DNA from 3 places in the Marinobacter sp. L-13 genome. Region 1 is predicted to be linked to each of the others. Evidence: predicted binding sites of a transcription regulator. Region 1 holds the regulator's gene; each other region holds the start of a gene.

Region 1 (9,987 bases):
CAGGGCGAAAATCAGATCCACCGGCTGATTGTCGATAGCATCGAATTCGACGCTTTCTTCCAGCGTCATCAGCACGCCCACCACGTGATCAAGTCCTTCCAGACGGCAGTGGGGAATGGCGATTCCCTGGCCAATGCCGGTGCTGCCCAGGCGCTCGCGGGAAATCAGGTTGTTGAAGAGCTGGGTCTCGCTGAGCGTGTTGTCCTGATGGTTTATCTGCTCGGCAATAAACTCCAGGGCCCGTTTCTTGCTGGACGCAGCTACCCTGCAGAGGGTGAGCTCCGGAGCAAGAATGTTCTCTATGGTCAGGGATGTGTCGCTCATGGATCGACTGCGTTTCCGTTAAAAAAAAGGCTGCGACACGTTACTCATGTCGCAGCTCGATTAGATGAATTGCATGAAAACAGTCAGTTAGCGAGAGCCGTTTCCGTGCATCCGGTCTACATTCTTTTCCTTGTGCTTGAGGATCTGACGGTCAAGCTTGTCGATCAGGGCATCGATGGCTGCGTACATATCCTCATTTTCTGCCTTTGCGTGAATCTCACCACCAACCACATGCAACGTGGCTTCCGCAATCTGGCGCACCTTTTCCACTTCCAGGGTCACCTGGCAGTTACTGATGTGGTCAAAGTGACGCTCGAGCTTCTCGAACTTCTCTGAAACATAATCCTTCAGTGCGGGAGTCAGTTCTACGTGATGGCCTGAAATATTGAGTTGCATAGGCGTCTCCTGTTGTCATCGTGCCGGCTCCCGGGAGCCGGTCTGGGTGCTGGCGCATTATGCGCCGGCGAATACGGTGTTGCGTCCCGGCCCCCGGGTATTCAGACCAGCCGCTTGCGCTCGTTGGACGGCGGAATGTGCATGGCCTCCCGGTACTTGGCAACGGTGCGTCGCGCAACCTTGATACCCTGTTCCCCTAGCATGGCTGCAATTTTGCTGTCGCTCAACGGCTTTTTGGGCGTTTCCGCCGCAATCAGCTTCTTGATCATCGCGCGTATGGCCGTGGAGGAGCATTCTCCACCCTCGTCAGTGCTGACATGGCTGGAGAAGAAGTACTTCAGCTCGAAAATGCCACGGGGGGTATGCATGTATTTCTGGGTGGTTACCCGTGAAATGGTCGATTCATGCATCTCTACCGCCTGGGCGATGTCTGAAAGAATCAACGGTTTCATGGCTTCTTCACCGTGATCCAGGAATCCCTGCTGGTGCTCGACAATACGGGTCGCGACTTTCAGCAAGGTCTCATTGCGGCTCTGCAGGCTCTTGATGAACCACTTGGCCTCCTGCAACTGGTCGCGCAGGTAGGTGTTGTCTGCGCTGCTGTCCGCACGCCTTATAAGTGAAGCATAGCTGGCATTGACCCGGATGCGCGGTGCAATTTCAGGATTCAGCTCAACACGCCAGCGGCCATTGTGTTTGCGAACGATCACGTCCGGAATCACATAATCGGGTTCGGCCCGGTCAATGACATCGCCCGGCCGCGGATTCAGGCCGGTGATCAGCGCCAGGACATCCCGCAACTGGTCTTCTTTCAGGCGGCTGCGGCGCAGCAACTGGGCGTAATCGCGGTTGCCCAGCAGGTTGATGTAATGGGTAATTACAAGGCGTGCCTGGGCCAGCCAGGGTGTTTCCGGCGGCAGCTGGTTGAGCTGGATCAGCAGGCATTCCTGTAGGTCCCGGGCAAACACGCCGGGCGGATCAAAGTGTTGCAGGCGGTGAAGCACGGCTTCCACTTCATCCAGTTCAAGGGGGTCTTCATCGTTCTCATCCAGCAGTCCGGCGTGGATTTCCTCCAGCGGGCTGGTGATATAGCCCCGTTCGTCCACTGCATCCATCAGGGCATGGGCAATGGCCTGGTCCCGTTCACTGAGGGGCGTCAGATTGAGCTGCCATTCCAGGTGATCCTGAAGCGTTTCGGTCGGGGAATTACGGGTTTCGAAATCGTGATCGTTTTCGTCGTCGTTGCGGGCTGCCGGCGCTGGTGCGGACTGGTAGATGTCGTCCCAGGCGGTATCAACCGGCAGATCGTCCGGAATGTTGTCAGGAATCTCGTTCTCCGAGGACCAGTCCGGGCCGTTCTCGGATTCATCCCAGTCGCTGGCCGGTTCCGGGGCAGCTTCAGCGGCGGACTCGGTGGCGTTGGCCTCGCGCTCGTCGTTTTCGCTGGCTGCGTCGGTCTGGTCATCGTCCTCGGAGGTCTCCAGCATGGGGTTGGATTCCAGTGCCTGCTGGATTTCCTGCTGGAGGTCGAGAGTGGAGAGCTGGAGAAGCCGGATCGCCTGTTGCAGCTGGGGCGTCATGGTCAGGCTTTGACCCAGCTTTAACTGTAAGGAGGCTTTCATAACCATGGTTCAGGATCCGTCACTCATCAGCGCGTTGTGTCATAAGTCGTGAAAAAATCTTTATATGCCGGTTACTTGCCGTGATTTTAATTTACCCTAGCAAGTTCTTTGCCGAGTTTACTTGCTACAGATCATCAAAACAATCAGCCATTGGGTGTCAGAGTCTGAATTCGTCGCCGAGATAGACTTCCTTGACCTGCTGGTTGGCCAGGATGGCGTCGGCATTGCCGGAGGCGATGATGTGGCCGCCGGAAACAATGTAGGCATTCTCGCAGATGTCCAGGGTCTCACGCACGTTGTGGTCGGTGATCAAAACGCCAATGCCTTTGTCCCGAAGGTGCCGGATGATGTGTTTGATGTCGCTGACGGATATAGGGTCAACGCCGGCGAAGGGCTCATCCAGCAGGATGAAAGCCGGCTCCATGGCCAGGGCCCGGGCAATTTCCACCCGTCGCCGCTCACCACCGGACAGGGCCATACCAACGCTGTCCCGGATATGGGTGATGTGGAATTCCTCCAGCAGCTCCTCGAGCTTTTTCTGCCGGTCTGCCTTGCTCAGGCCCTGCCGCGTCTCGAGGATCGCCATGATGTTGTCGCGCACAGACAGTTTGCGGAAAACCGAGGCTTCCTGTGGCAGGTAGCCGATGCCCTGGCGGGCCCGACCATGCATGGGCAGGGGGGTGATATCCCGGCTGTCGATCGTTATCCGCCCGTGATCGGCAGGAACCAGCCCAACGATCATATAGAAGCAGGTGGTTTTCCCGGCACCGTTGGGACCAAGCAGCCCGACAATTTCCCCACTGCGGATTTCCAGGGAAACGTCGATCACCACTTTTTTCTGTTTGTAACTCTTTGCCAGGTTACTGGCTCTCAGAACTGCCATCGGATCCCTGTCTGTCTGTACTGCGTGGCTGAATCACCATCTCTACCCGGCCGCTGCCCTCGCCGGTGTCTGCGCCGCCCTCAGCGGTGACAACCCGGCCGACGGTATCATAATGAATGACATCACCCCGGAACAGGTTGCCATTCTGCTCGATGACTGCTTCCCGTTCAAAGGTCAGCTGGCTGTCGGTGGCAGACCAGGTAATGTTCAGGGCACGGGCATCGGTTTCGCCTTCCCCCTCGCGCGCCGGTTGACGGTATATAGCGGGCGTACCAGAGGCTTCGATCCGGCTCAGGCCGTCCTCGGTCCGGTACAGGACGACCCGCTCGGCAGTCAGGCGGGTATTGCCCTGCTCAAGTTCCACAGCGCCGGTGTAGGTGGCAATGCCCTGGCCGTCATCCAGGCGGGCGGTATCTGCGGTGACCTTGATAGGAGTGTCAGAATCAAGGTCAAATGCAGCCGCCGGGCCGATCATCACGACCGTTAGCAGGGCAGCCATCAGGCGCCGGTATCGGTTAGTTTCCGGTTTCATAGAGTCCTTCCACCTGGGAGTTCAGTTCCAGAATTCGTTCGTCTATCCACGCTTTCATGCCCGTGGCCCGGGTTATGCCGGTAACATCACGTATTTCTACGGGCGCGTCTGTATATACCATGCCCCGGTCGTTATCCAGGGTCAGGCTTGATGTTGTCAGGACGGCGTCCCGTTCGCCAATCGTGCGCTGAACCCGGACATTGTCCGTCAGGTACACCAGATTCTGGTTTTGCAGCAAGCTGCCATTGTCGGCCTCGACAATCCACGGCAGGGCCTCCTGGTCCCCGTACAGCTCGGCCCGGGGAGATTCCATGGTGGCCAGGTTGCCTTCCTCGAACTGCTCAATTCGGGGGCTGGAAAACCGGATCTTGAGATTGCCCGCTTCATCGAAGGAGGTGTACTGACCATTCACCACGAAACCGTCTGGTTCGGCGTCTCCCCGTAGGGCCGCTGCCTCGTCATCAATCACAGGGGGTTCATCGCTGCGCCAGAGCAGGAATACGGCTGCCACCACGGTAGCAGCCAGTGCCAGTGCTCGCAGCCAGGGTCTGTCCAGCAGCCAGTTCATGCCTCGGGCTCCAGATAGGGGGCAAGTGCTGCGTCAAGCCTGCCATGGGCCGTCAGCAGCAAGTCGCAGGCTTCGCGGACCGCCCCTTCGCCGCCCCGGGCAATGGTGCAGTAGTCGGCATGCTGCTGCACCAGCCAGTAACCGTTGGGCACGGTGATGCCCAGTCCGGCGAACCTCAGTGCCGGGAGATCTGGCAGATCGTCCCCCATGTATGCGATGGCCTCGGGGCTGATATCCATGGTGCTGACCAGTTCCTGAAGGGCTACCTTCTTGTCCTCTCGCCCCTGCATCAGGTGGGGAATGCCAAGATCCCGCATGCGCTTCTCGGTCAGGGGGGACTTTCGTCCGGTGATCACGGCCACGGTAATCCCGGCTGCCATCAGTTGTTTCAAACCCAGGCCATCCAGAATGTTAAAAGCCTTGAGCTCATCACCAGTGGCGCTGAAATAAAGTTTACCGTCGCTCATGATGCCGTCGACATCCAGTGCGATCAGGCGGATCTTTACGGCCTTTGCCAACAGCGAATCCGGCCATTGGTGCTTCATATCAAACAGCTCCTCATAGCCCCTAGATAACGCCGGCACGCAGCAGGTCGTGCATATTGATGGCGCCAATCAGACCACCCTGGTCGTCGGTAACGGGGAGGGCGTTGATCTTCATCTCCTCCATTATGTTCAGCGCTTCCGCCGCCAGATGATCGGCCTGGATCGTTTTACCATGCCGGGTCATGACCTCGTTGATGGGCGTATTGTGAATGTCCACCGATCGATCCAGAGTCCGTCGAAGGTCACCGTCCGTAAATATTCCGGTAAGAGTGCCTTTATCATTGACGACGGTGGTCATACCGAGACCCTTTCGGGACATCTCAAGAAGAGCACCGCTCAAGGGGGTATCCTCGTTGACGACTGGAATCTGATCACCGCTGTGCATGATGTCGGAGACCCTGAGCAGCAGCCGACGCCCGAGGCTGCCGCCGGGGTGAGAGATAGCGAAATCCTCGGCACTGAAGCCCCGGGCCTCAAGGAGTGCAACGGCGAGGGCATCGCCCATCACCAGGGTGGCCGTTGTGGAGGAGGTGGGCGCCAAACCCAGTGGGCAGGCTTCCACCATAACGCTGACGTCCAGATTGGCGACGGCTTCCCGGGCCAGTGTGGAGCTGGCATTGCCGGTCATGCTGATCAGCGGAGCGCCCATGCGTTTGATCAACGGCATAATGGTGACCACCTCGCTGGTGTTGCCGCTGTTGGAAATGGCGATGACCACATCCTGGGAGGTGATCATACCCATGTCACCGTGGCTTGCCTCGCCCGGGTGCACGAAAAACGATGGCGTTCCAGTGCTGGCCAGGGTGGCGGCAATTTTGTTGCCAATGTGGCCGGATTTTCCCATGCCGGTCACAACCACGCGGCCCTTGCAGTTCATGATAACTTCGCAGGCCCGCGTGAACTGGTCGTCGATTCGGCCTTCAAGGGCATCAATGGCGTCGCGCTCAATGCGGATGGCGCGGATGGCAGAAGATCGGAAATCGCTGGGAGTCTGTTCGGTCATCGGGCTTTGGGCCTGGCTGTCGGGACGTTGTAAATGTTGGGCAGAGTATACCATTTTCACCCGGCAACGATGCCCGGTTACCGAAAGTTCAGTCAAACTGATCATTGCTATCAGTACATTTTGGGCACTTTGGATTGAGCTTGCGCGCTCCTTGGCATAATGTAGCCCCTCTTTGAAAGGTAAGGACTATGAATTCACCGGCTTACATATCGCTCAAGGACGTCGTGTTCTCCCGCTCAGGGCGCCGTATCTTCGACGGTGTCAGCCTGGACATCCCCCGCGGAAAAATCACCGCCATCATGGGGCCCAGCGGAACCGGGAAAACCACGCTGCTTCGCCTTATTGGCGGCCAGCTCAGGCCGGATTCGGGCAGTGTTGTGGTGGACGGCCATGAAGTGCCGAAGCTCAAGCGCAAAGCCCTCTACAGCCTTCGGGAAAAGATGGGCATGCTGTTCCAGAGTGGGGCGCTGTTCACCGATCTGAGCGTGTTCGAGAACGTGGCCTTCCCGTTGCGGGTGCACACAAAGCTGCCGGAAGACATGATTCGTGATGTCGTGCTAATGAAGCTTGAAGCCGTCGGATTGCGAGGCGCACGCCAACTGATGCCGTCGGAACTGTCCGGAGGTATGACCCGCCGGGTTGCTCTTGCCCGAAGTATTGCCCTGGATCCCGAGCTGATCATGTACGACGAGCCGTTCGCCGGCCAGGACCCGATTGCCATGGGCGTTCTGGTAAAGCTGATCCGCGATCTGAACAGCTCCATGGGGCTGACCAGCGTTCTGGTTTCCCACGATGTGCCCGAATCCCTGAGCATTTGCCATTACGCCTGCATCATCTCGGACGGCAAGGTGATCGGGGAGGGCACGCCTGAAGAGCTCCGGGCGCATCCTTCCGGGAAGGTCCAGCAGTTTCTCCAGGGGCAGCCGGATGGCCCGGTGCCGTTTCACTATCCGGCCGAGGGCGCCGCCCAGGACTTTGGGTTGTCCGGGGGTGTGTCTTGATTGGCAGAATTGCGGCATTCGGGCGGCTCGGTCTTGATATCGTCTCGTCATTCGGCCGTTCAGGCCGTTTCCTTGCAGGCGTTCTGGGCGGTGTGCCCAGGCCGGCGACCGGTTTCCCCCTTCTGGTGAAGCAGCTGTACGCCGTTGGCGTTCTGTCCCTGGCCATTATCGTGGTTTCTGGCCTGTTTATTGGCATGGTGCTGGGGCTGCAGGGGTATACAATTCTGAGTGATTACGGTTCCGAGGCCGCTATCGGCCAGATGATTGCCCTGACCCTGGTGCGCGAACTCGGGCCGGTGGTAACCGCGTTGCTCTTCGCGGGCCGGGCCGGTTCGGCGCTGACAGCGGAAATAGGCCTGATGAAAGCCACCGAGCAGCTGTCTAGCATGGAAATGATGGGTGTGGACCCGCTTCGGCGCGTCATTGCGCCCCGCCTCTGGGCCGGGTTTATCGCCATGCCGGTACTGGCGGTCATTTTCTCGGTGGTCGGCATCTGGGGCGGTATGCTGGTGGGTGTAGACTGGCTGGGCGTGTTCGAAGGCTCCTTCTGGGGCAATATGCAGTCGTCGGTGGATTTTGTTGATGATGTCCTGAACGGTGTCATCAAGAGCGTTGTTTTCGGCTTTGTCTGCGCCTGGATTGCGGTCTACCAGGGGTATGACTGTGTGCCGACATCGGCAGGGATCAGCTCGGCGACCACCAAGACCGTGGTGTACTCATCGCTGGCGGTGCTGGGGCTGGATTTCGTGCTGACCGCTGTCATGTTTGGCGATTTCTGAATCAACGATTAACGAGATAATACCGGAGCCTGAAATGGCGCAGAGAACCACTGAAATCATCGTTGGCCTGTTCATGATCGCAGGCTGTGCAGCTTTGCTGGTCCTGGCGCTTCAGGTGAGCGGGCTGTCGCCGAAATCGGCCGAGAGCACCTATACCATTTACGCCAATTTCAACGATACGGGCGGGCTCACGCCCCGCGGTCGGGTCTCGATGGCCGGGGTAACGGTTGGCACCATCGAATCCATCAGCCTGAACACGGAAACCTTCCAGGCTCGGGTCGAGATGTCGATTCATTCGGATGTGGACAATATCCCGTCGGACAGTTCCGCAGTTATACGTACATCCGGCCTGCTCGGCGAGCAGTACATTGATATATCGATTGGCGCCGAGATGGATTCGCTGAAAGAGGGCGATACCTTCTATTCGACACAGTCGGCCATGAACCTGGAACGGCTGATCAGCAACTTTGCATCGGGCCGTTGATTCGGGCCGGAAAGATCAAACAGGAGATCCTGATGTTTGCACTGAGACACCACATTCTGATCGGCCTCTTCATGGCCCTGGCTCTGGTCGCGCCGACCCAGGCGAGTGAAGCGGAGGAGCTTCGCAAGTATGTGGATGCCAACACCCAGCGGCTCGTGGACAAGCTGAACGAGGAGCGCGGACTCTACGAGCGGGATCCAGAGGCTTTTTATAAAAGCATGGATGAGGCTCTGACCGATTTTGTCGACTTCCGCCGCATCGCTGCCAGGGTGATGGGCCGTTACGCACGCCAAACGACGCCTGAGCAACGAGACGAGTTCGTGGCCAAGTTCAAGCGCAGTCTGTTTGACAGCTACGCCCAGGCGCTGGTTAATGCCGAGAATTTCGAGATCCAGGTCAAGGAGGCGACCATCAACCCCCAGAGTGACGATCGAGCCTCTGTGCAGATGGAAGTGATCAGTGCCTCCGGTAATCGCTACCCGGTGACCTATTCAATGTACAAGACGGCGGAAGGCAAGTGGCTGATGGAAAATGTCATTGTTGAGGGCGTCAACATAGGCCTGGCTTTCCGGGATCGATTCGGCCAGGAGATGGAAGAAAACCGCGGCCAGATCCAGGCGGTGATTGATGGGTGGAGCGACGCTGTTGAAAGTCTGAACCTCGATCAGGAAGTCAACCAATCATGACCAGCGGCTCGCCTGTGGTTCAGCTCCTGGACGGCGTGCTCGTCGTTACCGGTGAAGTGAACACAGACACCGTGGTCGGCTTGAGAAAGCAGGGTGAGAAGCTGATCCGTTTGGCTTCTGCCGATCTTGTCGTCGATCTCGATGGACTGGTGACGGCCCACAGTGCTGTTCTCTCAATGCTGTTCTGCTGGCAGCGCCTGGCGCATCAGGCGGGCGTTGCCCTTTCGTTTCGTGGCGTCAGCGGCCGTCTGGCCTCGCTGGCAGCCCTGAGCAATCTTGATGATCAGCTTGAGGGGTTTGGCCCGGAAGCCGTCCATCCCGCCCACTGATTATTCCGGTTTAGCTCCCTTTGTTGACCGGACGCTAAAGCTGACCCGAGCGCCGGAATTGGTTACAATCTCGCCCCTGATTTCAAAACACCCGAGGATTTTCTATGGATGCCGCCCAAGTCACCGAGCTGGTCAAAGAAGCGTTGCCCGGCTGTGAAGTTCAGGTACAGGTTGATGGTACCCATTACCTGGTCGTCGTGGTGGGTGACGTATTCGAAGGCCTGCCGACTATCAAGCGCCAGCAGTTGATCAACAAGGCGCTGTTCCAGCAGATCATGGATGGCTCGATTCACGCCCTTCATCCAAAAGCATTTACTCCGGCCGAATGGGCTGAGCGCCAGGGCTGAACGGTCCGGACAAAACAGGATATTTATTGTGGATAAACTTCTGATCAGAGGGCGCAAGCCTCTGGATGGTGAAATCCGGATTTCCGGTGCCAAGAACGCCGCACTGCCGATCCTCGCAGCAACTCTGCTGGCGGATGAGCCGGTAACCGTAGGCAATCTACCGCACCTGCACGACGTAACCACCATGATCGAGCTTCTGGGTCGCATGGGTGTTGAAGTGATCATTGATGAGAAGATGAGCGTGGAAATCCACGCCAACACCATCAAACACTTCCATGCCCCTTACGAGCTGGTGAAAACCATGCGGGCCTCCATTCTGGTGCTGGGTCCTCTGGTCGCTCACTTCGGCGAAGCAGAAGTATCCCTGCCCGGCGGTTGTGCGATCGGTAGTCGCCCGGTGAACCTGCACATCCATGGCCTGGAAATGATGGGCGCGGACATCAAGGTCGAGAATGGCTACATCAAGGCCAAGACCAACGGTCGTCTGA
Region 2 (9,987 bases), 180 kb from region 1:
TGATGACATCGAGGGTGGAGATGAGCTCCGCAAGGCCATGTCCGCCCAGGATGATCTGCTTTTGCCGGGTGCCACAGACGGTTATGATAGGCAGCTGAACGCATTGAAAGGGCTGATTGCCGAAGACCCGGCGCGGGTCGCACAGGTAATGCGCCAGTGGGTGAACGTCGATGACTGAGCAAGCCAATCAACAGGGTGGCGGTGAGCCATCAAAGCCGCAGCGGAAAATTCCGCGTGTGGAGCAGGCTGCGATTCTGCTCATGTCACTGGGCGAAGCGGATGCCGCAGAAATCCTCAAGCACATGGGCCCCAAAGAGGTCCAGCGTGTGGGCGTGGCCATGGCTCAGATGAAGGATGTCAGCAAGGACGAAGTGACCTACGTGATGAACCAGTTTGTTGATGCCGTAGGCGGGCAGACCGGGCTTGGCGTAGGCAATGACGAGTACATCCGGACGATGCTCACCCAGGCGCTCGGCGACGACAAGGCATCCAGCCTGATCGATCGCATCCTGATTGGCGGCAATACCACCGGCCTCGATACTCTCAAGTGGATGGAGCCCCGGGCCGTTGGCGACATCATTCGCTATGAACACCCGCAAATCCAGGCCATTGTTATTTCCTACCTGGATCCGGATCAGGCCGCTGAAATTCTTGGCACCCTGGATGAGAAGGTCCGCCTTGATGTGATGATGCGTGTTGCGTCACTGGAGAGTATCCAGCCCCAGGCCTTGCAGGAACTCAACGATATCCTGGAGAAGCAGTTCTCGGGTGGCGCCGCCTCCCAGACCAGCCGCATTGGCGGGGTCAAGCGCGCAGCGGACATCATGAACTTCATGGATCGGAGCATCGAAGGCAATCTGATGGATTCCATAAAGGATATGGATCCGGACCTTGCCAGCACCATCGAAGACCTGATGTTCGTGTTCGATAACCTAAAGGAAGTGGACGACCGCGGAATCCAGGCGCTGTTGCGGGAAGTGTCCTCGGAAGTGCTGGTGGTGGCCCTCAAGGGCGCCGACGAGGAGGTTCAGAACAAGATCTTCAAGAACATGTCCAAACGCGCTGCGGAATTGCTGCAGGATGATCTTGAGGCCAAGGGGCCGGTCAAGGTCAGCGAAGTTGAATCCGCCCAGAAAGACATTATCACCATTGCACGCCGTATGGCCGAGGCCGGTGAAATCTCCCTCGGCGGTGCCGGCGAAGAAATGATGTGATGAAAGATTCCACCCGTGACGTCAATCGCATTCCCAAGGAACAGCTGACCGCCTATGAACGGTGGGAGCTGCCCCTGCTGGATGCCCGTGGCAATGAAGTAGCGCGGGAAGAGGAGCGCGAGGTCAAGCCCCTCACCGCCGCCGACATTGACGAGATTCGCGAGGCGGCCCGGGAAGACGGCTATAACGAGGGCCGGGAACAGGGTTACCAGGATGGCCTGAAGGCCGGCAAAGAGGAAGGCCACCAGGATGGGCTGGAAACCGGCCTGGCAGAGGGCAGGGAGCAAGGCAAAAGTCAGGGCTACGACGATACCCGCAAGGAAATCGACACCAAGCTTGACCGTCTCGAACATCTACTCGGTGAGTTACTGCTGCCGATCAAGCGCCACGAGGACGAACTTGAAACCTCTCTGGTCAACCTGACCACGGTTCTGGCCCGGGCGGTGGTCTATCGTGAACTGACCATCGACTCCTCCCAGATCCGTCACGTGGTTCGCCGCGCCATGGAGGCGCTACCCTCCACCGCGGAAAACATCCGCATCCATATAAACCCGGAAGACTGTGAAATGGTTCGCGAGGTGACCGCCCGCCTCGAAGCGTCCGCTTCCGTCATTGAAGACGCCAGTATTCTGCCCGGTGGCTGTAAGGTGGAAACCCGTCACAGCCTGGTGGATTTCACGGTTGAGAAACGTTTCCAGCGGGCCGTGCAGAGCATGCTGGACCAGCAGATGAGCGACAGTGAGGGCGGAGAAACCGAGGAACTGGACTCCATGATGGAAGACTTGACCGGTTTCCATCGGGACGTGCTGGATTCCCCGGAGACCGGGGATTCCTCAGACGATCCGAAGCCGGCGCAAAATACAGGTGACGGTGATGACCTCGAGCCTCGCTGATCGCCTCAACCGCTTTCAGGAGTTTCTGGGAAGCGAGCCCGAGCCTGAACTTTCCGGCCGACTGACCCGCATGGTGGGCCTTACCCTCGAATGTGTCGGCTGCCCCATGGTGGTCGGTGACCGCTGTGTCATTTTTGGCCAGAACACCGGTAATGTTGAGGCGGAAGTGGTGGGCTTTGAGGACGACCGGGTGTATCTGATGCCCCTGACAGCAATCGAGGGGCTCAAGCCCGGTGCCAGGGTTGTGCCTCTGTCTGCCGCAAGCCGGGTGCCGGTTGGCCCCCAGCTGCTTGGCCGGGTGGTCGATGGCAGTGGCGAGCCCCTGGACGGAAAAGGCCCCTTGCAGGCCGAAGCCCGCGTGGCGCTCACCGGCGATATTATCAACCCGCTGAACCGCGCCCCGGTGCGGCAGTCGATGGATGTGGGTATTCGGGCGATCAATGCGTTGATGACCGTCGGCCAGGGGCAGCGCCTGGGTCTGTTTGCCGGCAGCGGCGTGGGCAAGAGTATGTTGCTGGGCATGATGACCCGCTTTACCGATGCCGACATCACCGTGGTGGGCCTGATTGGTGAGCGGGGCCGCGAGGTAAAGGAGTTTATCGAAGACATCCTGGGCGAAGAGGGCCTTTCCCGCTCGGTGGTGGTGGCCGCGCCCGCGGACGATTCGCCACTGATGCGGTTGCGCGCCGCCATGCTGACCACCCGGATTGCCGAGTATTACCGGGATCAGGGCAAACGCGTGCTCCTGTTGATGGATTCTCTTACCCGTTACGCCCAGGCCCAGCGGGAAATTGCGCTGGCCGTGGGTGAGCCGCCGGCGACCAAAGGCTACCCGCCCTCGGTATTTGCCAAACTGCCCCAGTTGGTGGAGCGAACCGGCAATGGTCGCCCCGGAGGTGGTTCTATCACGGCGTTCTACACCGTACTGACCGAAGGCGATGACCAGCAGGATCCGATTGCAGACGCTGCCCGGGCGATTCTGGATGGCCACATCGTACTCTCCCGCCGGCTTGCCGAAGAGGGACACTACCCCGCCATTGATGTGGAAGCGTCGATCAGCCGGGTGATGCCGCAGGTAACCGAGACCGAACATTTTTCCAGGGCCCAGCGATTCAAGCAGGTGTACTCACGGTACCAGCAGGCCCGGGATCTGATCTCTGTCGGCGCTTACGTGAAGGGTTCCGATCCCGAGACCGATTTTGCCATCACTCACATCGGTAATATGCGCCAGTTCCTGCAGCAGGGCCTGAATGAGAGTGCACCACTGAAGGAAAGTGTTGACCAGTTGCTGGCGGTGGTGCCAGAGCGTCGATCCCCCGATCGGCGTAAGTCGGCCGTGCCGAATCCGGCAGCTGGCGGCGGAGGTGATGCCTGATGCTGCGTTCCCGGCGTCTGGAAGTGGTTCTTTCCCTGGAGGAGCGCAAGGAGCAGGAAGCCCTGGAGCGAATGGGAGAGGCCAGGAAGCTGGCGGAGCAGCAGCGCGAACAGGTCCAGAACCTGAATCGCTACCAGCAGGAGTACCGGGATCAGATTCGCAACAGCCAACAGGGGATTGTGCAGGTGTCCAGGCTCCAGGCGTGGCAGGCCTTTATTGCGCAACTGGATCAGGTAATCCGGCAGCAACAGACGCAGCTGGAGCAGGCGGAAAAGGTCTTCGAGGCGCGCAAAAAGGAATGGCAGCACGCCTGGGAGCGCCGGCGTGGCATGGAAAAATACATAGAAACCTGCCGCCAGCAGGAGCAGAGGGAGCAGGATCTCCGGGAACAGAAGCTTTCGGATGAGGCCGCGGGGCGGGCTTTTAACCAACGTCGACGCTGAATCTTGCTCCGCATCAAGCAAATACAGATGCAAAATCAGACCACTCAGCTATCCTTACCGGATGTAGGGCTGGTAGTACACGCCGGTCAAATGCTGCTCTTGATAGCCCGGGAGGTTTTGGAATGCCGATCCAGACGCGCCGCGATGATGACGGTCAGACTCTTGTTATCAGGATAGAGGGGCGTTTCGACTTCAGCACCCATCAGGCGTTCCGTGATGCTTACGAGCACGGTGATCCGCACATCCGGAATTACATTGTGGATCTGTCTGACACCACCTACCTCGATAGCTCGGCGCTGGGAATGCTGTTGTTGCTCCGTGATTATGCCGGAGGTGACAGTGCCGGAATCGTCATCGAAAACTGCAATAACGATGTCCGTCGTATCCTTTCAATCTCCAATTTCGAGCAACTTTTCAATATCCGCTGATGCTCGCGGACTGCCGGAGTACTCATGGATGATTCCGTTGCAGAACATAGCCGTCCCCTGAGAATACTGATCGCTGACGATTCAGACAGCGATCGCCTGATCCTCAAAACACTGCTGAAGCGACTGGGGCACGAAGTCCTTGATGTTGCAAACGGACTGGACGCGGTCTCTGTTTTCCAGCGGGAGGCGCCGGATCTGGTGCTGCTGGACGCCCTGATGCCTGTCATGGATGGCATGGAAGCGGCCCGTCAGATCAAGCTCCTGGCTGGCGAACGGCTGGTCCCCCTGATTTTCCTGACCTCCCTGTCTGAAGCCGGTGCCCTGGCCCGATGTCTGGAGGCCGGTGGCGATGACTTCCTGGGAAAGCCCTATAACCGGATCATCATTGAAGCCAAGATCAAGGCTTTCAACCGAATGCGATTGATGCACCGGACCCTCTCGGATCAGCGGGATCTCATTCGTGAGCGCAACCGACAACTTACCGAAGAGCAGGAAATCGCCAAACGGGTCTTCGATAACGTGGCTCATTCCGGCTGCCTGGATGCCTCCAATATTCGTTATCACGCTTCGCCCCTGTCCATTTTCAATGGTGATGTGTTGTTTGCCTCGCCCCGGCCGGCGGGCGGGATGCTGATCTTCATGGGGGATTTCACCGGCCATGGTCTGCCGGCTGCCATCGGCGCCATGCCTGTAGCCGAGATCTTCTACGGCATGGCCAATAAGGGTTTTAACGGCCAGGACGTGTTGCGCGAGATCAACCAGAAACTCAAACGGATTCTGCCGACGGGCATGTTCTGCTGTGGCGCCATGATTGAGGCGGATTTCAAACTTAATCAGTTGCAGATCTGGAACGGCGGTCTGCCGGATGGCTGGCTGATCCGGACCACCGGAGAACTCCTGGCATTGCCATCGCGGCATCTTCCCCTCGGTATCCTTGCACCAGATCAGTTCAATGCCGATTTCGAGAGGGTTGGTGCCGCCCCTGGCGACAGAGTGCTGATGATGACCGACGGCTTTCTGGAATCTGCCGACAGCGCCGGCAACGTGTTCGGTGAGCAGGGCGTTACCGGCACGCTTGACCGGCTGGACGATGGGGACCATCCGTTCGATGCCATGATGTCCGCGGTTCACCGGTTCACCGGCAACTTTGAGGATGGCGATGACCTGACGCTCTGTTGTCTGGAAATGATGGACGAGGCGGGGCTGGCTACCCTGCCAGATCGTGCCGCACCGTCTGCTCTTGCCGGGCCGGCGGAATGGCGCTGCAGCTATGAAATCCGGGAAAGGACCCTCGGAGAGTTCAGTCCCCTGCCTCTGTTGCTTCATATCTGTATGGAGGTGCCGGGTCTTCGACGGAAGAGCGGCGAAATCTATACCCTGCTGGCGGAACTCTACAACAACGCGCTGGAGCACGGTGTTCTGGAACTCCCGTCAGAATGGAAGCACTCACCGGAGGGCTTTGGCCGCTACTACGCGGAGCGCAATCGGCGCCTGGCCAACGTGGAGGGTCACTACATCCGGTTCACACTGCACCATTCCCTGAAACCGGATGGAGGTCGGCTTCGTGTTATCTGTGAGGACAGCGGCCAAGGGTTTGATTTTCACAATCATCCCAGCGTGGCCCCCGGTAATTCCCCAACCATGAGCGGGCGCTATGCAGGGCGGGGCCTGCTGCTGTTGAAACGTCTGGCGGAGACCATCAGGTTTCATGAACAGGGCAATCATGTTGAAATTGTCTACGATTGGCAGTTCGCCCGTACAGCGGAGAATCGAGATGACTGATAAACCACACCTGGACGAGGAGGCACTGGCTGAGCTTCGAGACGTCATGGAGGACGAATTCGAAGTGCTGATACAGACCTATGTTGCAGATTCCCGCGACAGGATTCGGGGATTGCAAGAAGCCCTGAGGGCTGACGATAGTGACGCCTTTGCCAAGACGGCCCATAGCTTCAAGGGCAGTTGTATCAATATTGGCGCCCCACGACTTGGCGATCTCTGCCTGAGGGCGGAAATCGCAGGAAAGGAATCCCGGCTGGACGATGCCTCGGGATTACTGGATGACATCGCCCGGGAATTCGAACAGGTAATCGCAGGCCTGGATGGCTTGATGGTGGGGTGAATCAGGTCTATTCAGGCCGTTTGTCAGGCGAAGCAGGTGTGCGCTGGCATCACAATTGCTTTGTCCTTCGCATTGAGTGGATTAACCGCCCATGCACCGGCCAAGTCCGGCAAGGTGAGGGCGACAATGCGATAAAAGCGGCAAGAGGTTGCCATGGCCCAGATGGTTCTTCCCCAAACCCCCGCGCCCGGGACGCAACAAGATCCCGGCCCGTCAAAATCCGGAGCCAGCCGAGATCCGGCTGACAGGAAAAGCGATTTCGACTCTGTCTCCCAGGCTGAGCAAAAGCGGCTCGATCGCCAGAAGGCGGATCGGGCCGCTGAGGCCAGATCTGCCGATGAATCCCGGGCGGCCCGGGACACACCTTCAGAGACGAAAACGGAAGCAAACGCGAACGCTGATCCAAAGGGTGGCGAAAAAGCCAACGCTGCCACGGATGCTGAATCACAGGACGCGGACTGGGCCGCTGTAGCAGGTGATGGCAAATCAGAGCCGACGGCGCTTCCCCTTACCTTTGTCGAGTTGCAGTCCTGGCTGAATCCAAAAGCCGGAGGTGCCGGTGAGTCCGCCATGTCAGCTACAATGCCGGGAGTCGGCGTCAATGCTGCCAACGGTGTTTCGGGCCAAGCGAATTCCGTTGCCGGATTGTTCAGTGGCCTTCTCACAGGGGCCTCGGGTCAGAAAGCTCAGTCCGGATCCGGCGGTGTTTCCGGCGATGCGACACTGACAGATGTCATGAAGGCCTCAGTGCTCACCGACTCCGGCCGCAATGCGGATTCCGGCTCGTTGATCAATTCTGGCCGCTTCCAGTCCGCCATGGATCTGGTGTCCCAGCAAGCGGCCAATAATGCCAATGGGGCAGCAAAACTGACGGCCGAGAACGCTGCGCCATTACGAGGTTATGCTACGTCCATTGATGTGCCGGTAGGCCATGCAGAGTGGGGCGACAAACTGGTGGGCAAGCTCAGCTGGCTGACTGCCCGTAACATGTCGGTTGCCGAAATCCACCTGACACCACCGGACATGGGCCCCATGGAGGTCAAGGTCCGGGTGCAGAACGAGCAGGCGAGTATTACGGTCCATTCGGCCAATCCCGTGGTCCGTGACCAGCTTGAACTGCATTCCCACCGGCTCAGGGATATGCTGGGTGAGCAGGGAATGTCGTTGGCAGGCTTCGATGTTTCCGATTCGCCTCGCCAGCAGACCGGCGAGCAGGGCACCGGAAACGATAATGGCTCCGGTGGCGGTTCGGCATCGCTGGTCGCTGGCGATCAGGACGATGAAGGCATCAGCTCCGGCAGCCTTGATCTCAGCTGGAAAGGCGAAGTAGACATCTTCGCCTGATACCCTTCGATATTCTCTTCCAATCTCCTTTGCCCATCCTTCCCGGCAACGCTAAACTGCTGTTCTGAACGGGAAGGTTGGGTGTTCTGGCCCGCCCTTTGCATCCAATCCTGAAAAGTCGCGGAAAATTGCTCCCCGTGACGGATTTCTGGCAAAGCGAACATTATGGCTGAAAATAACGAATCTGAAGCGGCTCCTGCCAAGAAGGGAAAACTGAAACTGATCATCATGCTGGTTGTGGTGGTGATCCTGGCCATTGTGCTGTCTGTGGTGGGTACCCTGTGGTTCCTGGGCGGCGGTCTTCCGGGCATGGGGGAGGAAGAGGGTGACGCAACCGAGGTTGCAGAGGAAACCTTTATTCCCAGCAGCTACTACCAGATGGAAAAAGCCATCGTTACCACGGTTCAGGCTGAGGGTCGCCAACGCTACGCCCAGGCTTATCTGGCGCTGGAGTCCACCGATCCACAGGCGCTTGAAGCTGCCAAGCTGCACATGCCTCTCATTCGAAGCCAGCTGGTGACAGTCCTTGGTAGCAGTAACTTCAACGAGCTGCAGACGCCCGAGGGCCGCAGTGGCCTGGCCGAGCGGATGCTAACCACGGTGAATCAGGTTCTGGAGCAGGAAGGCGAGCCCGCCATCAAACGGGTGTTATTCAGAAATTTTGTCGTGCAATAGCGCACGGGCCAAGGTACTTCACGGGCAGGACTACGTATGCAGGACTTGTTGTCACAGGATGAAATCGATGCCCTCCTCCACGGGGTGGATGACGGTGACATTGATACCTATGAAGAGACTGACGATACCGGCATAAAGAACTACGACCTTGCCAGTCAGGACCGCATCGTTCGGGGCCGGATGCCGACCCTGGAGATGATCAACGAGCGCTTTGCCCGTTACACCCGGATCAGCCTGTTCAACCTGATGCGTCGCAACGCCGATGTCTCCACCGGAGGCGTCCAGATCATGAAATTCGGCGAGTATATCCACACCCTGTACGTGCCCACCAGCCTGAACCTGTGCAAAGTCCGCCCGTTGCGCGGCACTTCGCTGTTCGTGCTGGATGCCAAGCTGGTCTTCAAACTGGTGGACAACTTCTTCGGTGGGGAGGGGCGGCACGCCAAGATCGAGGGTCGCGAGTTCACCCCGACCGAGACCCGCATCGTGCAGATGGTTCTGGATCAGGTGTTCCACGATATGAAGGAAGCCTGGCACGCGGTCCTCAAGGTGGATTTCGAGTACCTGAGCTCAGAAGTGAACCCGGCCATGGCCAACATCGTCAGCCCCAGTGAGGTGGTCGTGGTCAGCACCTTCCACATTGAACTCGACGGCGGCGGCGGTGAGCTGCATTTTGCCTTGCCCTATTCCATGATCGAGCCCATCCGCGACGTGCTCGATGCCGGGGTTCAGAGTGATATTGACGATGTTGATGAGCGCTGGGTGAACGCGCTCCAGGAAGACATCAAAGAGGTCAACGTTCCGATCAACACGACGGTCTGTCGCCGTCGGATCTCGTTGCGGGACATCGCCAAGATGAAAGCCGGTGACATTATCCCGGTGGAGGTGCCCGAGCATTTGACGGTCACCGCCAACGGCATCCCCGTTTACAAGGCAACTCTGGGGACCCGTGACGGGAAACTGGCACTGCGGATTCATGAGCGGGCATCAAGGCCCAAGGTAAAGAAACAATTGAAGGTGGGACGCAATGGCTGACGACGACAAGAAAGACGAGCAGGAGCTCAGCGAAGACGAAAAGCTGGCTGCCGAGTGGGAAGCCGCCATGGAAGAGTCCGGTGATGAGGGCGAACGCGAGGACGAGTGGGCCGCTGCGATGGCAGAGGCCGGCGAGACCGGAGAGGCCGAAGACGATGTTCAGGCTGCGCCCATGGAGGAATTCGAGACCGGAAGCGAACCCTCCATGGGTGGTGGTCCTGCTCCGGATATCGACGTCATTCTCGATATACCGGTCACCATTTCCATGGAAGTGGGCAACACCCAGATCCCGATACGGAACCTGCTGCAACTGAACCAGGGCTCGGTTATCGAACTGGACAGGCTTGCGGGCGAACCGCTGGACGTGCTGGTAAACGGTACCCTGATCGCCCATGGCGAGGTGGTCATGGTGAATGAAAAGTTCGGCATCCGTCTCACCGATGTGATCAGCCCGGGCG
Region 3 (9,987 bases), on a different contig from region 1:
CCGGAATCTGAGCTTCAAAGTCCTCCCAGTAGTCCGGGAAAACCCGGCTGGCACCGTCCTGGTAAAACCAGTGAATATCCCGGGGACGGCAAAGGAAGATACCTCGCAGCACAAGCCCGGAGACTCGCTCCGGGTGCGTTTGGGCGTAGACCAGGCTCAGCGTTGATCCCCAACTTCCGCCGAACAGAAGCCACTTGTCGATGCCAAGAAACGAACGCACCGTTTCCATATCCGCAACCAGCTTGTCCGTGCTGTTGCCCTCAAGCTCTGCCAGCGGGGTAGATCGCCCGGCACCGCGTTGATCCATCAGGATGATCCGGAATCGTTCAGCGTCGAAGAAACGTCGGTGATAGTCTTCACAGCCGCCACCTGGACCACCATGAACGACGAGAACCGGTATCCCGTCAGGATTCCCACTTTCTTCAACGTAGAGCTCATGAGGCGGATCAACCGCAATGCGGTGCTGGGCGTTGGGTTTGATTTCCGGGTATAGGGTGAGCATGGAACGCTCCGTTTACAGGATTTACCGGGAGTTTAGCTTAAGCGAAAAGAAAGGGGCATAGAGTGGGGGCAAATGAAATCGGGGTCAGATGAAAGCGTTCATCTGACCCCTTACTGACGTTACTTCTTGCCGGCGCGCTTGCGCTCGTTTTCGGTCAGAAGCTTCTTCCGCAGCCGGACGGACTTCGGCGTCACTTCAACCAGCTCGTCGTCGTCAATGAACTCCAGCGCCTGCTCAAGGGTGAACTTGATGGGCGGCACCAGGCCGATGACTTCGTCCTTGCCGGAGGCACGCATGTTGTCGAGCTTCTTGCCCTTCGTCGGGTTAACCACCAGGTCATTGTCCCGGCTGTGAATACCACACAGCTGCCCCTCATAGATCTCCTGGCCCGGATCCAGGAACAGCTTGCCGCGGCTCTGCAGGGTTTCCAGTGAGTATGTCAGGGCGGTACCTGTGGCCATGGACACGATGACGCCGTTCTGGCGGCTGGTTACATCGCCAACCTTGATCGGGCCGTAGTGGCTGAAGGTCGAGGTCAGGATGCCAGTACCTGATGTCATGGTCAGGAAGGTGTTCCGGAAACCGATCAGGCCGCGAGCAGGAATGGTGTATTCAAGACGCATGCGCCCTTTACCATCCGGCACCATGTTGGTCAGATCGCCCTTACGCAGGCCCATCTGTTCCATGATCGGGCCCTGGTGCTGCTCCTCGATGTCGACGATAACGCTTTCGTACGGCTCCTGTTTTACGCCATCCACTTCCTTGATAACCACTTCCGGGCGACCAACGGCCAGCTCAAAATTCTCGCGGCGCATGTTCTCGATCAGTACCGACAGGTGCAGCTCACCACGACCAGACACCTTGAACTTGTCCGCCGACTCGCCTTCTTCAACGCGCAACGCCACGTTGTGCAGCAGTTCCTTCTCGAGGCGCTCCTTGATGTTCCGGCTGGTGACGTACTTGCCTTCCTTGCCAGCGAACGGCGAATCGTTCACCTGGAAAGTCATGGATACAGTCGGCTCATCCACCGTCAGCGCCGGCAGCGCCTCTACGTTCGCCTGATCACAAAGCGTGTCGGAAATGAGCAGCTCGTCCATGCCGCTGACACAGACAATATCGCCAGCCTGGGCTTCGTCGACTTCAACGCGCTGAAGACCGGAATGCCCCATAATCTTCAGGATACGACCGTTACGCTTTTTACCGTTGGCGCCAATGGCGGTGACAGGCGAATTGGTCTTGACCTTGCCGCGCGTGATACGACCAATGCCGATTACGCCCAGGAAGCTGTTGTAATCCAGCTGGGAGATCTGCATCTGGAACGGCCCGTCCGGATCCACGTTCGGCGCCGGCACGTGGTCAACAATCGCCTGGAACACGGCATCCATGTTGTCATCCAGTTTTTCGTGATCCATTCCGGCAATGCCGTTCAGCGCACTGGCAAACACAATCGGGAAGTCCAGCTGCTCGTCGGTGGCTCCCAGGTTGTCGAACAGGTCGAATACCTGATCAACCACCCAGTCAGGACGCGCACCGGGGCGGTCGATCTTGTTAACTACCACAATCGGCCGGAGGCCCGCAGCAAATGCCTTCTGGGTAACAAAACGGGTCTGGGGCATGGGGCCGTCGATGGAATCAACCACCAGCAACACGCAATCAACCATGCTCATTACGCGCTCAACCTCACCGCCGAAATCAGCGTGGCCCGGGGTGTCGACAATATTGATGTCGTAGCCATTCCATTTCAGGGCGGTGTTTTTCGCCAGAATGGTAATACCCCGCTCTTTTTCCTGGTCATTGGAATCCATGACCCGCTCGTTCTCGAGTTCTTTCCGATCCAGCGTACCGGACTGGCGAAGAAGCTTGTCGACAAGCGTGGTTTTACCATGGTCAACGTGGGCGATAATGGCGATATTACGAAGTTTTTCAATCACAAAAATATTCCTGCGGCATGCACTCAATGACCTGAGAAGGTCGTTCGCAGGGGGAATCCCAGCACATGCCGTCTCAAATCCGTAAAATGAACTCATTCACCGGAGCTGGCTGCCCGGCACCCTGCACGGTGCTTTCCGATCCGGGATCTGGAAATGACAGGGTAAAAAATGAAGCGGCGCGCATTATAGCGAAAAGTCTGTGTCGTTAATATGAAGAAAAACGCCTATTCTCTACACTAAGCACTCGCACTCATTTAGGGCGCATAGCCAATAAATGCACCAACGCGGTGCACCAATTAAGTGCAAGCGACCAGCCCAGAGCTACTAATTTCTCGTGAACATGCCCCAAACCCTTGCAGTTGCGCTGTTCTGGAGCATGCCCTAAAAATTGGCAAGCGCCTTGCTTTATCGAAATCAGCCGAAATTTGCAGGTAAGACGCAACGGCATTTGCTAAGCTGCGCGAACCTGAGAAACAGATCGGAACCCGTTTATCCGGGCGATCCGGCACCACGAACATGAATACAGCCGCCTGTGCGGTATAACTTACGGAGCATGCACAATGTCCAAGACAGTTGATTTGATCAAAGAACACGAAGTCAAATGGGTTGACCTGCGCTTCACCGACAGCCGCGGTAAAGAGCAGCACGTTACACTGCCTGCCACCGAAGTGGATGAAGACTTTTTCGCAGACGGCAAGATGTTTGACGGCTCCTCAATCGCGGGCTGGAAAGGCATCAACGAATCCGACATGATCCTGATGCCGGACGACGAAACCTCCGTTCTTGATCCCTTCACCGAAGAAACCACTGTCAACATCACCTGCAACATCGTAGAGCCTTCTACCATGCAGGGTTATGAGCGTGACCCGCGTTCCGTTGCTCGCCGTGCCGAGGAATACCTGAAGTCCACCGGCATCGCCGATGGCGCGCTGTTCGGCCCGGAGCCGGAGTTCTTCGTGTTTGATTCCGTGAAGTGGAATGTAGACATGCAGGGCGCTTCTTACCATATCCACTCTGAGGAAGCCGCCTGGGTATCCGGCGAAGATTTCGACCGCAACAACATCGGTCACCGCCCGGGCGTTAAAGGCGGCTACTTCCCGGTTCCGCCGGTGGACAGCCTGCACGACCTGCGTGGCGCCATGTGTGCCGCCATGGAATCCATGGGCCTGGAAATTGAAGTACACCACCACGAAGTCGGTACTGCCGGCCAGTGTGAAATCGGCGTTGGCGCCAACACCCTGACCCGCAAGGCTGACGAAGTACAGATTCTCAAGTACTGCGTACACAACGTGGCCCACGCCTACGGCAAAACCGCCACCTTCATGCCCAAGCCGGTGGTTGGTGACAACGGTTCCGGCATGCACGTACACATGTCCCTGAGCAAAGACGGCAAGAACCTGTTCGCAGGCGACAGCTATGCCGGCCTGAGCGAAGCGGCACTGTACTATGTTGGTGGTGTTATCAAGCACGCCAAGGCCATCAACGCCTTCACCAACCCGGCAACCAACAGCTACAAGCGCCTGGTTCCGGGCTACGAAGCACCGGTTATGCTGGCCTACTCCGCCCGCAACCGTTCGGCCTCCATCCGTATCCCGTACGTGAACAGCCCGAAGGCGCGTCGTATCGAAGTTCGCTTCCCTGACCCGGCGGCCAACCCGTACCTGGCGTTCGCGGCGCTGATGATGGCCGGCCTGGACGGCATCCAGAACAAGATCCACCCTGGCGATGCCATGGACAAGGATCTGTACGACCTGCCGAAGGAAGAGGCGCTGAGCATTCCGAAGGTTGCCGAAACCCTGTCTGAAGCCCTGGACTGCCTGGAAGCGGACCACGAGTTCCTGACCCGTGGCGGCGTATTCACCGAGGACATGATCGCGGGCTACGTGGATCTGAAGCGCGGTGAAGTCGAGAAGCTGAACATGACCACTCACCCGGTCGAGTTCGATCTGTACTACTCCTGCTAATATCTCTCTTTAGAGAGAAAGCAGACAAGCCCCGCCCTCGTGCGGGGCTTTTTTTTGAGCAAAAGCACAGTGCCTGCAGCCCTTAACGATATGTAACCAACATCCGGGGCTGCAGACGTTGAAAAGACCCCGGGCGCCACCGATAATCGGGGAAACCCAATAACAGGTGAGCTTATGAATCCAAAGTCTGGATTGGTTACCGGCCTTCTGTTTTTTCTGGCGATTCCGGTCTCGGCCGAGGTTTATCGCAACGTTGATGCCTACGGCAACGTCACCTATTCTGACGAGCCCAGCGAAGGCGCTGAAGCGGTAGAGGTCAAGCCGGTCACGACGATCACCCTGCCCAAGCCAGAGGCTGTGCAGGAAACCGAAAAGCTTCGTGAAGAAGTTCAGCGGGAAGGCGCTGCCTACGAAAGTCTGTCCTTCGCCTATCCGGATAACAACCAGGCGTTCTACAGTGGCAGCGGCGATGTCCAGTTCGAGGTGCGCAGCACCCCCGGCCTCCAGCCCGGCCACAAATACGAAGTGACCCTGGACGGGCAGCCTGTCGGGCAAAGCACCTCCGGCTCAATCACCGTCAACAACGTGTTTCGTGGAACCCATGAAGCCCGGGTCCATATCGTGGATGAAAACGGGGTTCAGGTAAAAACCGGCTCACCGATTACCTTCACGGTTCACCGTCCTTCCGCTCTGAACTAGCCAAGCCGCCCACATATCCGCACCATTTTGGTGCGATCGCACCAAAAAGCAGCCATACTCTGATCAGCAACGGGGCGCATTTTCCGGACTGATCAGAGGCTTTCTTTCCATTTGCACCAGCTTACGGCACTTTTCCGCGCCAATGTCCCCTTTTGCCCGCACTTTGCTCATTCATTTGTGAACCTGGCTAAAGTGGTTCGCTTTTTGCAAAACTCCGGAGGTCACACTTTGTCGAACCAACGGGATTCACGCATGGCATTGCCTTCGGCCCAGCAAAACGGATACAAGAGCATTCTCGACAGCCTGACTACGGCCGTCCTGGTGCTCGAGGATAATCTGAGCATTCAGTATCTTAATCCGGCCGCCGAAAGCCTGTTCGAAACCAGCATGACCCGAAGCCAGGGCCAGCCCTTCCAGGACATTCTGGTCGAGTCCGAAGACGCCCTGAAAACCCTGTTTGCCGCCGTCCGTAACGGGCAATCCTACACTCGCCGCGAAGCCGAGTTTCTGCTCGCCAGCGGCTCCCGACTCACTGTGGATTATTCCGTAACGCCTATCAGCCTGGAGCCGACGGAACTGCTGATCGAAATCCAGCCCAGGGACAGGCTGATGCGGATCAGCCGTGAGGAAGACATCATCTCCCAGCAGGAGACCACCCGTATCCTGGTGCGGGGCATGGCCCACGAGATCAAGAATCCGCTGGGCGGCATCCGTGGCGCGGCCCAGCTGCTTGATCGTGAACTCAGCAGTGAAGACCAGCGGGAATACACTCGGGTCATCATTGACGAGGCAGACCGCCTCAGAAGCCTTGTTGACCGGATGCTGGGCCCCAACAAGGCACTGAAGCTGGCGCCGACCAACATCCATGAAATACTGGAAAGAGTTGGCACACTGCTCGAGGCTGAGAGCAAAGGGCGACTGAATTTCAAACGGGATTACGACCCCAGCATTCCGGAGTTCAAGGGTGACAAGGAACAACTGATCCAGGCGTTTCTAAACATCGCCCGGAACGCAATGGAAGCGGCCTTCGAAAACCAGGCGGGGCATAGTTCCGAGGAACCGCCGACTATTACCTTCCGCACCCGCACCCTGCGTCAGTTCACCATTGGCAACCGCCGCCACAAACTGGTGTGTCGGGTCGACGTGATCGACAACGGACCCGGAATTCCGCCGGAGCTGGTGCAGAACATTTTCTATCCGATGATCAGTGGCCGTGCCAGTGGCACCGGTCTGGGGCTTTCCATCACCCAGAGCATCATCGGTCAACACCGCGGACTGGTTGAATGCAAAAGCGAACCAGGCCGAACCGACTTCATCATCTTCCTGCCTCTGGAGGACACCCCATGAGCCAACCGGCGAACGTCTGGATCATAGACGACGACCGCAGTATTCGCTGGGTGCTGGAGCGCGCCCTTAACCAGGCCGGTATGCAGCCCCGAGTTTTTGACAGTGGTGAAAGCATCATGATGCGGCTGGAGCACGAACAGCCGGATGCCATCGTCAGCGATATCCGCATGCCCGGCGTTGACGGCATCACCCTGCTTTCCCAGATTGTGGACGTTCACCCGGACGTGCCCGTGATCATAATGACCGCCCACTCGGACCTCGAGAGCGCGGTGACCAGCTACCAGACCGGCGCGTTTGAATACCTTCCCAAGCCCTTCGATGTGGATGACGCCGTGGCGCTGGTCAAACGCGCTGTGGCCCATAGCCACGAGAAGCGGGCCAGTGGTGAGCCTCAGGCCGAGATGGCCCAGCGAAACGCCGAAATTATTGGTGAAGCACCGGCCATGCAGGAAGTTTTCCGCGCCATTGGCAGGCTGTCCCACTCCAATATTACCGTGCTGATCAACGGCGAGAGCGGCACAGGCAAGGAGCTGGTGGCTCAGGCACTGCATAACCACAGCCCCAGGGCCAACCACCCGTTCATTGCCCTGAACATGGCCGCTATTCCAAAGGACCTGATTGAATCCGAACTGTTTGGCCACGAAAAAGGCGCCTTTACCGGTGCCGGCGCCGCCCGACAGGGTCGTTTTGAACAGGCCAACGGCGGCACCCTTTTCCTCGATGAAATCGGCGACATGCCCGCGGACACCCAGACCCGACTATTGCGGGTTCTGGCCGATGGCGAGTTCTACCGCGTAGGTGGCACCACCCCGATAAAGGTGGATGTGCGCATCATCGCGGCAACGCACCAGGATCTGGAAAAGCTGGTCCAGGCGGGCACCTTCCGTGAAGACCTCTTCCACCGCCTGAACGTTATTCGCGTGCATCTGCCAAAGCTGGCCGAGCGGCGGGAAGACATCCCCCGCCTGATGCAGCACTTCCTGAAACGGGCCGCAAAAGAGCTGGCCGTAGAGCCGAAGATCCTGCGTGAAGAAGCGGAAGAATACCTGACCACCCTGCCCTGGCCGGGCAACGTCCGCCAGCTGGAGAACACCTGCCGCTGGCTGACCGTCATGGCCAGCGGTCGCGAGATCCACATTGATGACTTGCCCCCGGAATTGCTGCACCAGGCAGAAACACCGACCACCGGGACAACCTGGCAGGAAGGCCTGAAAAACTGGGCCGAACAGGAACTCAAGCGGGGCAAGAAAGGCATTCTCGATACGGCCGTGCCCGAGTTCGAGAAAATCATGATCGAGACCGCCCTGAAGCACACCGGCGGCAGACGCCGTGATGCGTCAATACTTCTGGGCTGGGGACGGAATACGCTGACCCGGAAGATCAACGAACTGGGGATGGACCATCCGGAACACGAAGACGACTGACGATTGGCGAACCGCCGGGGTTCGTTGATGTTTTGGGGCAGGACTCAGGTCCTGCCCTTTTTTATCGTTCCTGCCAGTAGATCACTCTGTCGTGGCCCCGATAGACGCCGAATGTCGCGGTTGCTTGCGGATTTTCCTCAACACCGTCGCCGTCGAAGTCAGACTGCCAATATAGAGGCACGGGATATTCAACCTGAACATTACCGGTGTTACCTTCTCCCGGCGCAGTGAGACGGATCGGCGCTCCAGCGGCAGGCCGACCGCTATTGATTGTCCCTGAATTGGCATCCACGGAGGTGTTCGGAGGTATGTCCGTTATCACCGCATCAGCGGTATTGTAAGCCCAGCAAATTTCATCACTGTGCAGCTCAAAATCAGTCCCGTTCCAGATCTGGACTTCAAACGGCATCGCCAGATCGAGGGTTTCAGGGCCATAAGCGTTCTCTAAAACCATTCGACCATAACGAATTGAAGCGGTTGGGTAGGGCACGTGCGCCTCACAAAGAGGTTAGCCGTTGCCCCCCCACCGAACCGTACGTGCACATTTCTATGCATACGGCTCTCCAACAAGCTTTTTCCGGAAAGCGCGTAGGTCGGGTAGTGTCCCCTTGTGCAGATCACGGTGGCAGTCAAAGCATAGGACCAGGGTCTTTCTGCGTCTTGCCATCATGAGCCTTTTCCATGGCTCCGTACCCTTCGAGATGTCCTTCAGTTTGCGCACATGGTGCACTTCCAGACGACCCGAGGGTTGGGTGCAGTATTCACAGACACTAGCATTCAACCGGTCAAGCAGCTCCGTTCGCCCCGAGTATTTATAGGGGTTGGGGAGGATATCCACCTGACCTGGCCTAGGTGCAGCCCGGTTTTTCAGCTTAAACACCGTTGTTTCGAAGACTTTATCCCCTCGCCACTCCTTGAGAACAAAGGAGCCGTCCCCTCTTTTGAGTTGACTGGCGATTTTGGCCCTGCTCGTCTTGTGCTTTGCAGCAAGCGTTTTGAAGAGACTGTTCTGCCATATCCACTCTACCTTATTCAGGTAGAATTGCGGCGCGAGGTTGTAGTAGTTCGCAAAGCCTCTCAGCTCTGCGTTGTACTGACCAACAATCTCGGTGTCGCTATGGAATAGGAGCGCCTTCTTGGCCAACGCCTTTCCTGAGTCATAGAGACCGTAGCCCTTAAGCTCCACGAACTTCTGCGCTTTTTCCCGAGGAACCCCAAGATGTACGTGCTCGGTAATGGTACGTTTAGTTCCATGCACCTTGCTTCCATCAGCCTTATGACTGACCACGCACTTTACCCTCTTGCTTTCGCGCCGACAGACGACGGAATAGCCTAGAAAGGTAAATCCTTGTTTTGGGTCCACGATGCCAGATTTCTCTTGCGAGATTTCCAGCCTCAACTCCGTTTCCACGAAGCGGGTGACGTCTGCCATGATTGCTTTCGCTTCCTGCTTAGTGCCAATGACACCAATCAAAAAGTCGTCCGCATATCTGACATACCTCAGACGCTTGAAGCCGGGGTCGTCCATCAGCACACTGCTCATGTTGCCGAGTCTTTCCCCCCATTCCTGAATCTCACGCCGCCATATAGCAGCCTTTTCTTCAATTATGTCGCTTCGCTCTTTGAGCCATTTTATCCGATTACTCCGATTGCACAGAAGTTTTCGGTATTCAGGGTTGGGTCTTCTCCGGCTGCCCATGCTGAACTCCTTGACCTTACTCACCATGAACTCATCGAGTTCGTGCAGGTAAATGTTGGCCAGAATTGGAGAGATAATCCCTCCTTGAGGTGTCCCGCTGTGCGTGCCGTAGTATCGCCAGTCTTCCATGTATCCGGCCTTCAGAAATCTCCGAACCAGGTTCAGAAACTTTCGGTCATCAACACGTTTGCTCATAAAATGCAGCAAGCGATCATGGTCGATATTGTCGAAGTACCCTTTGATGTCTACGTCACAGACCCATTTGGTTCCCTTCCAGCTATCCCTTATCTCATTGAGGGCGGTATGACATGATCGGTTTGGCCGAAAGCCAAAGCTCCAATCTGAGAAGACCGGTTCATAGATCTCCTCCAACAACATCCGCATTACTTCTTGGATGAGTTTGTCATCACCATTTGGCACC

Evidence for each region. Region 1 encodes sigma-54, which starts transcription at its own class of promoters, with help from an activator protein. Its sites were predicted from a motif close to ANTGGCATNNANNTTGCTNT; they were not measured.
Region 2: the regulator sigma-54 is predicted to act here: its motif matches at 6,518-6,537, upstream of AC13DD_RS10925 (flagellar hook-length control protein FliK).
Region 3: the regulator sigma-54 is predicted to act here: its motif matches at 2,821-2,840, upstream of glnA (glutamate--ammonia ligase).

What each region holds. Positions count from the first base shown of each region.
Region 1 is NZ_JBSXNQ010000055.1:235,410-245,396, reverse strand. Features, by position in the region: gene ptsN (PTS IIA-like nitrogen regulatory protein PtsN) at 1-324, opposite strand, end outside; gene hpf (ribosome hibernation promoting factor) at 412-720, opposite strand; gene AC13DD_RS11800 (RNA polymerase factor sigma-54) at 822-2,348, opposite strand; gene lptB (LPS export ABC transporter ATP-binding protein) at 2,500-3,225, opposite strand; gene lptA (lipopolysaccharide transport periplasmic protein LptA) at 3,203-3,757, opposite strand; gene lptC (LPS export ABC transporter periplasmic protein LptC) at 3,741-4,325, opposite strand; gene AC13DD_RS11780 (KdsC family phosphatase) at 4,322-4,870, opposite strand; gene AC13DD_RS11775 (KpsF/GutQ family sugar-phosphate isomerase) at 4,893-5,873, opposite strand; gene AC13DD_RS11770 (ATP-binding cassette domain-containing protein) at 6,062-6,874, shown strand; gene mlaE (lipid asymmetry maintenance ABC transporter permease subunit MlaE) at 6,871-7,653, shown strand; gene mlaD (outer membrane lipid asymmetry maintenance protein MlaD) at 7,688-8,137, shown strand; gene AC13DD_RS11755 (MlaC/ttg2D family ABC transporter substrate-binding protein) at 8,170-8,823, shown strand; gene AC13DD_RS11750 (STAS domain-containing protein) at 8,820-9,152, shown strand; gene AC13DD_RS11745 (BolA family protein) at 9,257-9,499, shown strand; gene murA (UDP-N-acetylglucosamine 1-carboxyvinyltransferase) at 9,528-9,987, shown strand, end outside.
Region 2 is NZ_JBSXNQ010000055.1:59,985-69,971, reverse strand. Features, by position in the region: gene fliF (flagellar basal-body MS-ring/collar protein FliF) at 1-178, shown strand, start outside; gene fliG (flagellar motor switch protein FliG) at 171-1,214, shown strand; gene AC13DD_RS10955 (flagellar assembly protein FliH) at 1,214-2,107, shown strand; gene fliI (flagellar protein export ATPase FliI) at 2,088-3,482, shown strand; gene fliJ (flagellar export protein FliJ) at 3,482-3,925, shown strand; gene AC13DD_RS10940 (STAS domain-containing protein) at 4,048-4,353, shown strand; gene AC13DD_RS10935 (PP2C family protein-serine/threonine phosphatase) at 4,378-6,135, shown strand; gene AC13DD_RS10930 (Hpt domain-containing protein) at 6,128-6,475, shown strand; gene AC13DD_RS10925 (flagellar hook-length control protein FliK) at 6,629-7,819, shown strand; gene AC13DD_RS10920 (flagellar basal body-associated FliL family protein) at 7,985-8,494, shown strand; gene fliM (flagellar motor switch protein FliM) at 8,531-9,529, shown strand; gene fliN (flagellar motor switch protein FliN) at 9,522-9,987, shown strand, end outside.
Region 3 is NZ_JBSXNQ010000038.1:47,893-57,879, forward strand. Features, by position in the region: gene pip (prolyl aminopeptidase) at 1-502, opposite strand, end outside; gene typA (translational GTPase TypA) at 622-2,433, opposite strand; gene glnA (glutamate--ammonia ligase) at 2,994-4,397, shown strand; gene AC13DD_RS03900 (DUF4124 domain-containing protein) at 4,572-5,096, shown strand; gene glnL (nitrogen regulation protein NR(II)) at 5,349-6,443, shown strand; gene ntrC (nitrogen regulation protein NR(I)) at 6,440-7,867, shown strand; gene AC13DD_RS03915 (DUF6701 domain-containing protein) at 7,929-8,357, opposite strand; gene AC13DD_RS03920 (reverse transcriptase domain-containing protein) at 8,415-9,987, opposite strand, start outside.